2 regions of the Lysinibacillus sp. UBA5994 genome follow, and region 2 is predicted to be linked to the other one. Evidence: riboswitches for the same ligand, from Rfam matches in the RefSeq annotation. Region 2 holds a riboswitch; the other holds the start of a gene.
The links. A riboswitch is a leader RNA that binds a small molecule or an ion and turns the genes downstream of it on or off. The one in region 2 is predicted to bind cobalamin.
Positions count from the first base shown of each region.

Region 1: it holds a riboswitch for cobalamin, as region 2 does, so the genes downstream of both, metE (5-methyltetrahydropteroyltriglutamate--homocysteine S-methyltransferase) here and B3D98_RS04590 (ABC transporter substrate-binding protein) in region 2, are expected to answer to the same signal.

Region 1 covers NZ_DJAU01000026.1:141,356-147,210, reverse strand. The annotation lists gene B3D98_RS08855 (GNAT family N-acetyltransferase) at 1-43, shown strand, start outside; gene B3D98_RS08850 (DinB family protein) at 216-530, shown strand; partial or broken gene B3D98_RS08845 (DUF3888 domain-containing protein) at 587-1,288, opposite strand; gene B3D98_RS08840 (hypothetical protein) at 1,418-1,837, shown strand; gene B3D98_RS08835 (Lsa family ABC-F type ribosomal protection protein) at 1,869-3,350, opposite strand; cobalamin riboswitch at 3,916-4,095, shown strand; gene metE (5-methyltetrahydropteroyltriglutamate--homocysteine S-methyltransferase) at 4,270-5,855, shown strand, end outside.
Region 2 covers NZ_DJAU01000012.1:376,059-381,913, forward strand. The annotation lists gene B3D98_RS04580 (hypothetical protein) at 1-131, shown strand, start outside; gene B3D98_RS04585 (elongation factor G) at 268-2,205, opposite strand; cobalamin riboswitch at 2,388-2,574, shown strand; gene B3D98_RS04590 (ABC transporter substrate-binding protein) at 2,741-3,733, shown strand; gene B3D98_RS04595 (precorrin-3B methylase) at 3,786-4,463, shown strand; gene B3D98_RS04600 (S9 family peptidase) at 4,534-5,855, shown strand, end outside.

The DNA of each region.
Region 1 (5,855 bases), on a different contig from region 2:
TGGAGAATTAGAAGCAACCGTAATTTACTATAAATTAATTTAATCCATGGTATTGAATATAACTGAAAACGTGTAGAAAGGGAGCTAGTATATAAACGAAGCGCAATTATTTATGCAAATGAAAATGTGGCGTAATTGGACTGTTGAATTTCTACGTACGATCCCTGAGAATATTGCTGATCAGATACCCGCTGGACATCATAACAATATTCGTTTTGAATGCTGGTCATCTATTAGTTGGTTGGGATCATTCCGTTTTTCCAGCTGTTACACAAGAAAGGCATTTGCCCCTATCCTATCATGTAATGTTTCCTAGTGGCAGTAAACCAGATAACTGGACTGAGCAACCGCCAACAATGGATCAAATCATTATGCTCCTAGAGGAACAACCAATTCTTATTGAACAAGCTTGTGCAGGACATCTACATGAACCGCTTAAAGAACCTTTTTTAGGTATGAAAACATTAGGCGATATGGTTGTCTTTCATATGAACCATGAAAATTTTCACATGGGAATTATAAAAGTATGATGCAAACGCTCTTAAAGAATGAAGCCTAACTGATGGAATCAGTTGGCTTCATTTTTCTATATATACCACGGTAACAGATCCTCCATTTTCCTACCTGGCTTACTTGTTTTATCTGTTACGATCCATGTGCCGTCTTTCTTTTGCAGCTGATAGCTTACATTTGTACCATCCGCCCTTTTAAAGAGCATATAACCTATATTACCCTTGATAAAAGTGACAGGGTCTATGACATTTTTGTAGGGAATCTTTCGCTCAGGAAATAAAATATGGGTCACTATTTCCTCTGCAATCATAGCAAGGGATTTCATATCATTATTAATTTCAGCTTGATATTGCAATTGATCGTATCGGTAGGAAGTATACGATGCTAAGTATAGCTTAAAACTCTGCTGTATATCTAACAGTGTTGCCCTATAGAATGCGTTTATTGCTTTTTCTACATCATCTGCCTCATGTATATAGCGAAGTGTACTGACACCAGTTGGACTGACTTCAAACGTAATGATTTCCTTACTGTAGGGTGGGGAATGTGCATGCTCAAAGGTCGTAACTTCCACGCTAACTTTAAAGCTAAACTAACTTTCTTTGACAATTTTTAAAATTTTCACATCATACAATCCATACTGCTTAGGATAGCCGTAGTAATGATCAATTTCCTTTTCAATAAATGGATTAAGGATTGTAATGAATGTGTCCCTGATTAGTTGATCATCAGCTTGTTTACTTTGCGCATAAATCTTACATGGCAGAATGAACATAGTGAAGATAGCCATTAAAACATAAGCAAATTTTTTCATGGAATAGTGACCTTTCTGCAGGATGATACTTTATAGAGTGCACCAATCACAGTAAATTATCGAGCATTTTTAAAGAAAGGGAGTTGAACAATGGAAAAAATAATAATGCCCTTTTTATGTATGCTTTTGTTATTTCCAACAGCTACTTCGGGATCAGAACCTGAAGGCTTAAAATGTCCAAATCCAGATGTATTGATGAAAACAACGGAGAAAGACAAAGACGAGCTTAGTCAAGCATTAGCTGACATCATTCCAAAAGTATATGGCTCAAGCCCTGATTATCAGGAGTGGCAAATTGAGGTGATAAAGCCCATGCCCATATTAACTGGCATGGAGGAGAATTACTATAAAATGGCGGTGAACTTCTGTGGAGAAAATGTGGCTAATCACTCCTGGTTTGTTCGATTAAGGTTTCCAAGATTACTGCCAGCGCAAAGTGCATCACTAGGTGAGCTATATATCGTAAAAGAGACAAATTCTAAATGGGTTCATTGGTTTCAATATCATTAAAAAGGAAGAATCCATAAATGGATTCTTCTCTTTATGACATCGCTATCGTTTTCGTTGCTACAGTTTGTTGAAATGCCTGATCATGCTCAACAATCACCATTGTGAGATGAGAGCTTTTTATGAGCTCTTCAATCTGCATGCGTGAATAGATATCAATAAAATTGAGTGGTTCATCCCAAATATATAAATGAGCCTTCTCACACAAGCTTTTAGCAATCAGCAGCTTTTTCTTTTGCCCACCAGAATAATGAGAGATATCCTTCTCAAATTGAATACGCTCAAAATCCATCTTGCGCAGGATTGATTTAAATAACGTCTCATCAATACCATGCTCTTCAATAAATTCCGATAGCAATCCCTTTAAATGGGATGTATCCTGCTGAACATAGGAAATGACTAGACCTGAAGCTAACTTTATGGAGCCTGTATGTTGGATGGGATTACCTAGAATAAGTTTTAACATACTACTTTTTCCGCTTCCATTTTTGCCATCTAAAACAACTCGATCCCCTTGTGCCACTTTGAAGCTAATAGGCTTATTCACGATATGGTCATCGTACCGAATCGATACATCCGTGACAACAACCATTTCTTTTGATGGATATGCCAATGGCTCTACTTTCAATGACTCGGTTTTTTCAACATTTTTTAGCAGTTTTGATTTTTCCTCAATAGCTCTTTGTTGTCTGGATTCCAGGTTCTTCGCTCGTTTCATCATCTTGGCTGCTTTATGTCCAACAAAGCCTTTGTCCAGTTTGGAACCTGAATTGGTTGTGCCGTTTTTGGAGGCTTCCACTTGATTAGACCAACCTGACGAACGCTTTGAAGATTGTTTTAACCGGTCGATATCTTTTTGCAGTCGTTGATTGGTTACTTCTTCGTGTTCCTGCTGACGATCAAAATTTAACTTCCAAGAAGAATAGTTTCCACTTTGAACGTCAATATTGGCTCTATTAATCGATAGGATATGGTCAACACAGCCATCTAAAAAGCTTCTGTCATGTGAAATTAAAATAAATCCTTTTTTCCTGCGAAGATAATCGGAAACCGTCTTTCGTGCATCCGTGTCTAGGTGATTGGTTGGTTCATCAATTAATAAAAATTGACCCTCTGTCAAAAACAACGCAGCAAGCAGCACCTTTGTTTGTTCGCCATTGGATAATGTTTTAAAAGGACGATACATGACCTCCGCATCTACATGTAGGTAAGCTATTTCACGTAGACACTCCCAATCTTCTGCCTGAGGACAAATTTCCTCAAATATTTCATGGGTATATTTATTTGGATCAGAAACTGGATAGGGGAAATAAGTGAAGTCTACAGAAGAGATGATTTTTCCGCTATACTCATAATTTCCTAATAACAACTGAAAGAATGTTGTTTTACCTCGTCCGTTTCTACCGATAAATCCAAGTTTCCAATCCGTATCGATTTGAAAGTTGACATTCTCAAAAATATTGTCAAAGCTGCTTGGATAAGAAAAAGTTAGGTTTTGTACTTGTATCATGGACATGATAATTCCTCCTTTGTATTGCAACAGTTTACTTTTCATACAAAGTCGGTCTATCCATCTATGGTTGATTTCTCCGTATAAGCAGATGGATATTAACGACTTATACGGAGTGTTACATGCGTTACAATAGTTTCTGAATCGCTCATATTTTTTCCTCTCCTTTATGGGTAAATGAAAGGTACAAAATCAACTATGAAAGCAAGAAAAAATCCCTCCAATTGTGCATTGGAAGGATTAGTCTTTCTCTGAATTAATGCGATTTGCCATTTGTGTCATGACAAATAAAATGCAAACTGATAGTTAAAAATGGATAGACTAACCCTATATTTTGTGTTTGAAATCATTCAATTCAAATAAAAATATAGTTTAGTTCTTCATTGTCCATTCATCAGTCCTCTCATAATTGTCTTTTTATAGTAACAAATTTTTTTACAGAATACAATGTAACCTTATTTTCATTTAGTACTATACAATAATTCCTATAATATTTATAGAAATAATTTATATAATAGTTGAAAAATAATTTCTACTATTCTGAAATATGTGCTATAGTAGGAGCATAATTGAATATTGTGTAAGACTTGGTGCCAAATGAATGTTTGGCTTAAAAGGGAAGTCGGTGCAAATCCGACGCTGTCCCGCAACTGTAATTCGGAGCAAATCACAAATGCCACTGGGGAAACTGGGAAGGCTGTGAGGCGTGTTGATGGAAAGCCAGGAGACCTGCCAATTTCTAGTACACACCAAATACCTACGTGGAAATAGGTGGTGAAAAGTGACCAAATAGGCACTGTGCGATAACGTTTATGCGAAAGTAGATACTTTTTCGTATTGTTTTAGCATTATTAATTTTAACATGCAGCCATTTTCCTAATAGGAGAATGGCTTTTTATTTTTTCTAAAAAAGGAGCTTAAAAACATGAACTATACAAGTACATTGATCGGTTATCCCTATATAGGGGAGGAACGCGAATGGAAAAAAGCACTAGAAGCATTTTGGCGTAATGAACTTTCTGAGGAGGACTTTGAGGAAAAATTAAAGAAAATCCGTTTATCAAGAATAAACAAGCAGCTGCAACTTGGAATCGATATGGTGACAGTTGGCGACTTTACGTTTTACGATAGAATGTTAGATACAGCTTTGATGTTTGGTTTAGTTCCAAAGCGCTTTAACTGGCAAGGTGGTAAAGTCGATTTTCATACCTACTTCAGTGTAGCAAGAGGAGACAAAACAGCCGTAGCTAGTGAAATGACGAAATGGTTTAATACAAATTATCACTACATTGTTCCAGAGTATGAGGGACAAGCCTTACAACTAACAGAAAATAAAGTGTTAGCCGACTTTTTAGAGGCGAAGGAAACTTTCGGTATCATTGCGAAGCCGACACTAATTGGTCCCTATACATTTTATAAGTTAACGAAAGGCTACAACAAATTAACACAGGTTGAGTACTTATTAGCTTTATTACCACTCTATACGCAGGTATTAAAAGAATTAGTGGATGCAGGTGCCACTTGGATTCAGCTAGAAGAGCCATCCCTCGTCTTAACACTTGATCCAGCAGAGATAAAGCTGGTGAAAGAAATGTATGACCAGTTAGCCACTGCCGTTCCTGAGGCTAAAATAATGCTACAGACTTATTTCGAAGCTTTAAGTGCCTATGAAGCATTAAGTACATTGCCTGTTCAAGGATTCGGTTTGGACTTTGTTCATGGCTATAAAGGAAATATGGCGTCACTTCGTCAATTTGGTTTCCCGCAGGATAAAGTATTAGGAATAGGGGTAGTGAATGGCCGTGATATTTGGCGTTCAAACCTGGCGGAGGTCAATGCGACAATTCAAGCCATTGAACAGCTAAGTCATGCTGTTGAACTATGGATTCAACCATCAAGTAACCTACAGCACGTTCCAATCACAACCTCTCTGGAAAATGAACTTGACCCTGTTTTAAAGCAGTCTCTGGCCTTCGCAGATGAGAAAATCGTAGAAATCACGGGGCTGACTAAATATAGACGAGATAAAGATGGTTCCTTACAACATAATTTTTCAGAAAGTATGAAGGCGATTGAGGCTCTAAAAAATCATCCAATCCGCCAAAATAAGTTAATTCATCAAGCCGTTCAAACTGTGACAAAGCAAGATTTTGAACGACACAGTAATTTTACGAAGCGACAAACGATCCAACAACAAGCCTTAGGATTACCGCTGTTTCCAACAACTACAATCGGTAGCTTCCCGCAATCAGATGAAGTGAAAAGAAATCGTAATGCGTGGCGAAAGAAACAATTATCGAATGAAGCCTATGAAACATTTTTAGAAGACGAAACAAAGCGCTGGATCTCCATACAAGAGGAATTAGATATCGATGTACTTGTTCATGGTGAATTTGAGCGTACAGATATGGTCGAATATTTCGGTGAAAAGCTGACTGGCTTTGCCTTTACAGAGAAAGCGTGGGTTGTTTCATATGGATCACGCTGTGTGAAGCCTCCGATCATTTATGG
Region 2 (5,855 bases):
ATCATCTACAACTATTAAAAAGTCAACCTGGTAAGGTACTAATTGATTTTACGAACAAGCATGACTATGTAATAGTTGAACCCGCATATTTGTTGGACAATCCAACAAAGAAAGCTGTCGGTGCACTATAAAAACAAGCCCTCCATTTTTTGGAGGGCTTGTAATATCTTATGGCAGGGTAGAGATATATTGATGCCCAAGCAAGAAATACCCGCGCTAGAGCGATGGATACCCGTGGAAGCCGAGGAAATACCAGAAGTGCCCACCCTACAGGCAATGCATGGCTGCCTGTGCTTCTTGCCATGGAACCGAATATCCTTTGCCCTTAGCACAAAAAATACTAGAGGAACTATACTCAGGGTCGGCATTTTTATCATAGCCAATCTGTGCAATCACATCCTCTGTATTATGGCACACATCATAGCCATCAAATTGGAGTGTGAGTGCACCTTTCCCATTTGTATAGGCGGCAAAGGTTGTGCTGTAGCTCATTAAAGTGGCAACAGGTGCACGACCTGTTAGGATAACATCCGTTTCGGATAAAATCGGGTCATCGAACGTGCCAGCTGCTTGCTGAATATCAGTCATCATACGACCGATAAAGTCATTTGAAGCTTTCATTTTAAAGCGATAATAGGGTTCAAGTAGGACATTTTGTGCCTGCTCCAGCCCCTGACGCAGGGCACGGAAACTGGCTTCACGGAAATCTCCCCCCGATGTATGTTCATTGTGCCCGCGACCTGTTAGAAGTGTAAAATGAATATCTGTTACAGGGAAGCCTGTCAGTAGCCCATGATGGTCACGCTCAAACAGATGCTTTTCAACAAGGCGCTGATTGCCTACAGATAAATGATCGGCATGACAGGCATTGGTGAAGGTATTACCTGTTCCACGTGGATTTGGCTCCATTAATAAATGAACTTCTGCATAATGCTTGAGGGGCTCGAAATGACCATAGCCCGTTACGGTCGTCGCAATGGTTTCCATGTATAAAATTTGCGGCTCACCAAAGGAGACAGCTAATGAAAAACGCGTCATTAATACCTCTGTCAGGACCTCCAATTGAATGGCACCCATAATATGCACATGGATTTCCTGAAATTTTTCCTGCCAGACCACACGCAAGGACGGCTCTTCTGCTTCGAGTAAACGGAAAATCTGTAGCACTTCCTTGATATGCTGATCACCCTCATATTGAACCTTTGCCTGTAAGGTTGGGACAAGCTCATAGGGCTGTGATAGCATCGTTGTACCGATTCGATCCCCAATGTTTGCCTGGCTCAGTCCTTTGACAGCGAAAATTTCTCCTGCCTCTACCTGTTGAACGGTCTCAAAGCGACTGCCGTTATAAAGGCGAATTTCGGTCACTTTTTCTGTTACTTCGTCAAATGAAAATTCATCTCGTACATGCAACGAGCCTTTGGTTGCCTTCATAAAGGTTAAACGCTGGTGCCCATCATGACGAATCTTAAAAACCTCGCCCTCAAACGGGGCATCCTTGTCAAAATGGGAAGCCGTTAACAGCGGGAGCTGGTCAAGAAATTCCTGAATGCCCTCATCCTTTAAGGCCGAGCCAGCAAAGCAAGGGAAGGCACCTTCATTTTTAATCATTTCCTTTAATTGAGCAAGACACTGTTCATGCTCCAATGACTCATTTAGAAAGGCATCAAGCAATTTTTCGTCGCGCTCCGCCAGCCATTCCATAATATTATTTGATACATAGTCTGCTCGCAGTGGCTCATCGATGAACAAAACATGCTGAGAGCAATCTTTGCGAAGCTGTCTGATGACAGCCTCCATATTGGCACCCTCACGATCCATTTTATTGATAAAGAAGAAGGTAGGGACATGGTATTGACGTAAAAGTTGCCACACTGTTTCTGTATGGCCCTGTATCCCTTCGACAGCGCTAATGATAATAATGGCATAATCCATCACACGAATAGCACGCTCCATCTCAGGGGAGAAATCGACATGCCCTGGCGTATCAATCAATGTGTATGTATCATCGCCAATATTCATGCGCCCTTGCTCGGCAAATATCGTAATGCCTCGTCTGCGCTCTAGCTCATGATGATCAAGAAAGGTATCCTGATGATCAACTCGCCCCCGTGCTTGAATACTATTTGTATGAAAAAGCACTTGCTCAGAGAAGGTCGTTTTTCCTGCATCCACGTGCGCAAGTACACCTATTGTTTTGTACATAAGAAATCCTCGTTTCTATAGAATGCTATCTTTTTATTGTAACAGAATACTAGCTTCTATATTTCTTGTAAAATAGTTCGTCTTTATGTCAAAATAGTGCTAATATAATGATGATTATACTTTTAGTGTCATACTACTGATTGCGCGATAAATTTTCTTCTGCTAGTCTATCAATAGTATTGACCATTATAGAACGTATTGGTGCAAATGGCATTTGTCATTTGCTTAAAAGGGAAATCGGTGCAATTCCGATGCTGTCCCGCAACTGTAAATGGGGAGTCTATACAGCATGCCACTGTAGTGAAACTATGGGAAGGCGTATAGATGATGAACCTAAGCCAGGATACCTGCCAGTATGTATTTTTTGACTAAGAACCACGAGGATGGGGATAGTGATGAAGGTAATAATGATACCGTTATTTCACTATGCTACTCTCTTGGCGACAAGAGGGTTTTTTTATGCCCTTCCAACTACCTTAGTAGTAAAGAAGTCTCTGATTTCTTTCTATATTTTAACAGCAAAGGAGAAAAGGACATGAAGAAATGGAAAAGTATATGGCTGATGATGATCATTGCCTTGGTCGCTGTTTTAGGGGCTTGTAACGCAAAGGACAAAACGGAATCAGCTGCACAAGGTGAAAAGGTTGAGCCATCTGAGGCGGCAGCAGAAGTAACCATTAAAAATAATGACACAACTCAAACATATACGGAAGCACCAACAAAAGCGATTAGCTTAAATCAACATGTGACAGAAATTATGTTAGCACTTGGTTTAGAGGATTCTATGGTAGGGACAGCTTACTTAGATGATAAAATCTATGAACCACTGCAAGAGGCATACGATAAGGTCCCTGTTCTTTCCGATCAATACCCAACGAAGGAGCAAGTCATCGATGCCGAGGCAGATTTCCTATATGCTGGCTGGAAAAGTGGCTTTGGCGAAAAGGGTGTAGGCACACCAGAAGAGCTTGAAGAATTAGGCATCCATACGTATTTACATACGGCTTCCAACATGACAAAGCCAACAATAGAGGATATTTTCACTGATATTCGCAATATCGCGAAGATTTTCCGTATTGAGGATCGTGGCGAAGCTTTAATTGAGCAAATGACGAAAGATGTAGAGGCAGTACAAGCTAAATTACCAAAAGATAGCGAAAAATTACGTGTTCTTGTGTTTGATAGCGGTGAAAAGGATGTATTTACAGCTGGTCAAAACTTTATGAATGAGCTTGTGACAATCGCGGGTGGACAAAATATCTTTGGTGATGTGGAATCAGGCTGGACAACTGTGTCGAAGGAAGATGCAGTAGACCGCAACCCAGAGGTAGTTGTCGTGATTGATTACGGTGAAACAACGGCAGACCAAAAGATCCAATTCTTAAAAAATGATCCAGCCTTAAAGGAGATGGAAGCGGTCAAAAATGAGCGCTTTGTCATCCTGCCACTTTCAGCAGCGTCTGAAGGGGTTCGTGCGGCAGAGGCCATTGAAATTTTAGCAAAGGGCTTCTATCCTGAAAACTTTTAATCCATTCGAGCTAGCGTTTTTGCTAGCTCCTTTTTTATAAGGAGCGATAAAAATGAACGCATTTCAAAAAAATGTACCAGATCAAACATTTGAAACACTGAACCGTCATGGTGAGTTTACCCGTCTAGCCGTTAGCCCTGGCATTATTAATAAGCATTATACTCCTGCACAATTCCAAAAAATAGCCGAAATTGCTGGCGAAAAGGGGGCGATAAAATATTCTGCTTCCTATAGTATACTCGTATCCATACCAACGTGCGATGCCACGGAAGCGGTGCAAGCCTTACAGGAAGCAGGTCTTTATGTTGCTCCCTCTGGTTCAATCATAGCCATGAAGGCCTGCGATTTTTGTGATGGGGAGAAAATGGAGGCTGCTCCGATAACCGAACAGCTCTATCATGCCATAGAGGGGATGAAGGTACCTGCAAGAGTGCGTGTCAATATTAATGGCTGTGCATCAGCTTGCTACAATGCAGTCTATGATGATATTGGACTCGTTTACCAACAAGAAAGCTTTGATGTCTATTTAGGGGCAGTACCAATGGGAGCAAAGGCACAGGCTGGCACGTTATTCGCTAAGAGGGTAGACGTCACACAAATTGAAGATTTTTTACTGCACCTGATAAACCTTTATAAGGAGCATGCTCGCCCAAATGAGCCCTTTTATAAATTTTATCGCAGAACAAAGTCAGCAGAATATTGGGAACTAGTAAAAAATTCAATTAAATAGAGGAATATTACTTAGGGTGTCGAAGTATTGTAGTAAGGCACAGAAAATTACAATACAAAGGAGCAAGAACATGACATCGAAACAAGGGATTCAACCAGAAGATCTTTATCACTTAAAATCAGTAGCAGATCCACAGCTTTCACCAGATGGGACAGAGGTAGTTTATGTAGAGACTCGTATGGACGAGAAGAAAAATGACTATATATCGAATTTGTTTTACATAAACTTGAAGGACAAAACACCACAGCAATGGACATTTGGTGAAGATAGAACGAGTTCCCCTGTTTGGTCACCAGATGGCAGTCAAATTGCATTTTTGTCAACGAGAACAGGTAAGTCGCAAATTTATGTTCTTTCGAAAGCAGGTGGAGAGGCAAAACAGGTGACACATTGTAAAAATGGAGCGACCTCCCCTGTCTGGTCACCATGTGGCAAGAAAATTGCTTTTTCAGTCGTGCTAGGGAAAGATGAAACCATCCTAGATAAAGCGGAGGATGAGAAGAAAAAGGATAAAGAACTAAAGCCACTAGAAATCGAGAAAATGAAACACAAATCGGATGCTGGTGGATTTATTGATATGGAGCAGTTTACCCATATTGCCATTGTCAATGTGGCATCAGGAGAGCTAGAACAAGTGACAGAAGGCAAAGAGTACTGCCATCTGGGTACTTGGTCGCCAGATGGCAAATACCTTACGTACTTAGCAGATAAAGCGGAGGATTTAGATTTCTCATTTAATGTGGATATCTATTTATTGGAGTTAGAATCTAAGCAGAGTCACAAGCTAACAGAAGGTTCGGGTGCATATTACCAAACAGCTTGGTCTCCGAATAGTCGCTATCTTTCTTTTGTAGGTGGAGAACGTGAATTTGAAAATGCCACACAAGCAAAGCTTTGGATTTATGACATGGAGCAAAAACTACTAAACTGTGTAACAAGTGAATTTGATGCACCTGTTGGTGATTATGTCATCGGTGATTTCCTGCAAGGTGTAGCGTCACCACGTGTGCAATGGATGAATGATAATCATAGCTTCTACTTCCAAGTCACAGATCACGGCAATGCGGCGATTTATTACGGAAATGTAGATGGCGAAATTTACCCAGCTATCCATGATGATCAATATGTCTATGGCTTCTCACTTGATGCGCAAAACGATCAGGCTATTGCGGCTATTAGCACAACGACCAATCCAGGCGATCTGTTTTATGTGAACCTAAAAACAGGTGACAAAGAACAGTTGACGTCCATTAATGAAGATTTTTTAAAAACCAAAACATTAGCTGTTCCAGAGAGTATCGAATTTGAAGGTGCAGAAGGCTGGAAGGTCAATGGCTGGATTATGAGGCCAGTTGGCTATGAAGCAGGGAAGAAATATCCTCTCATTCTTGA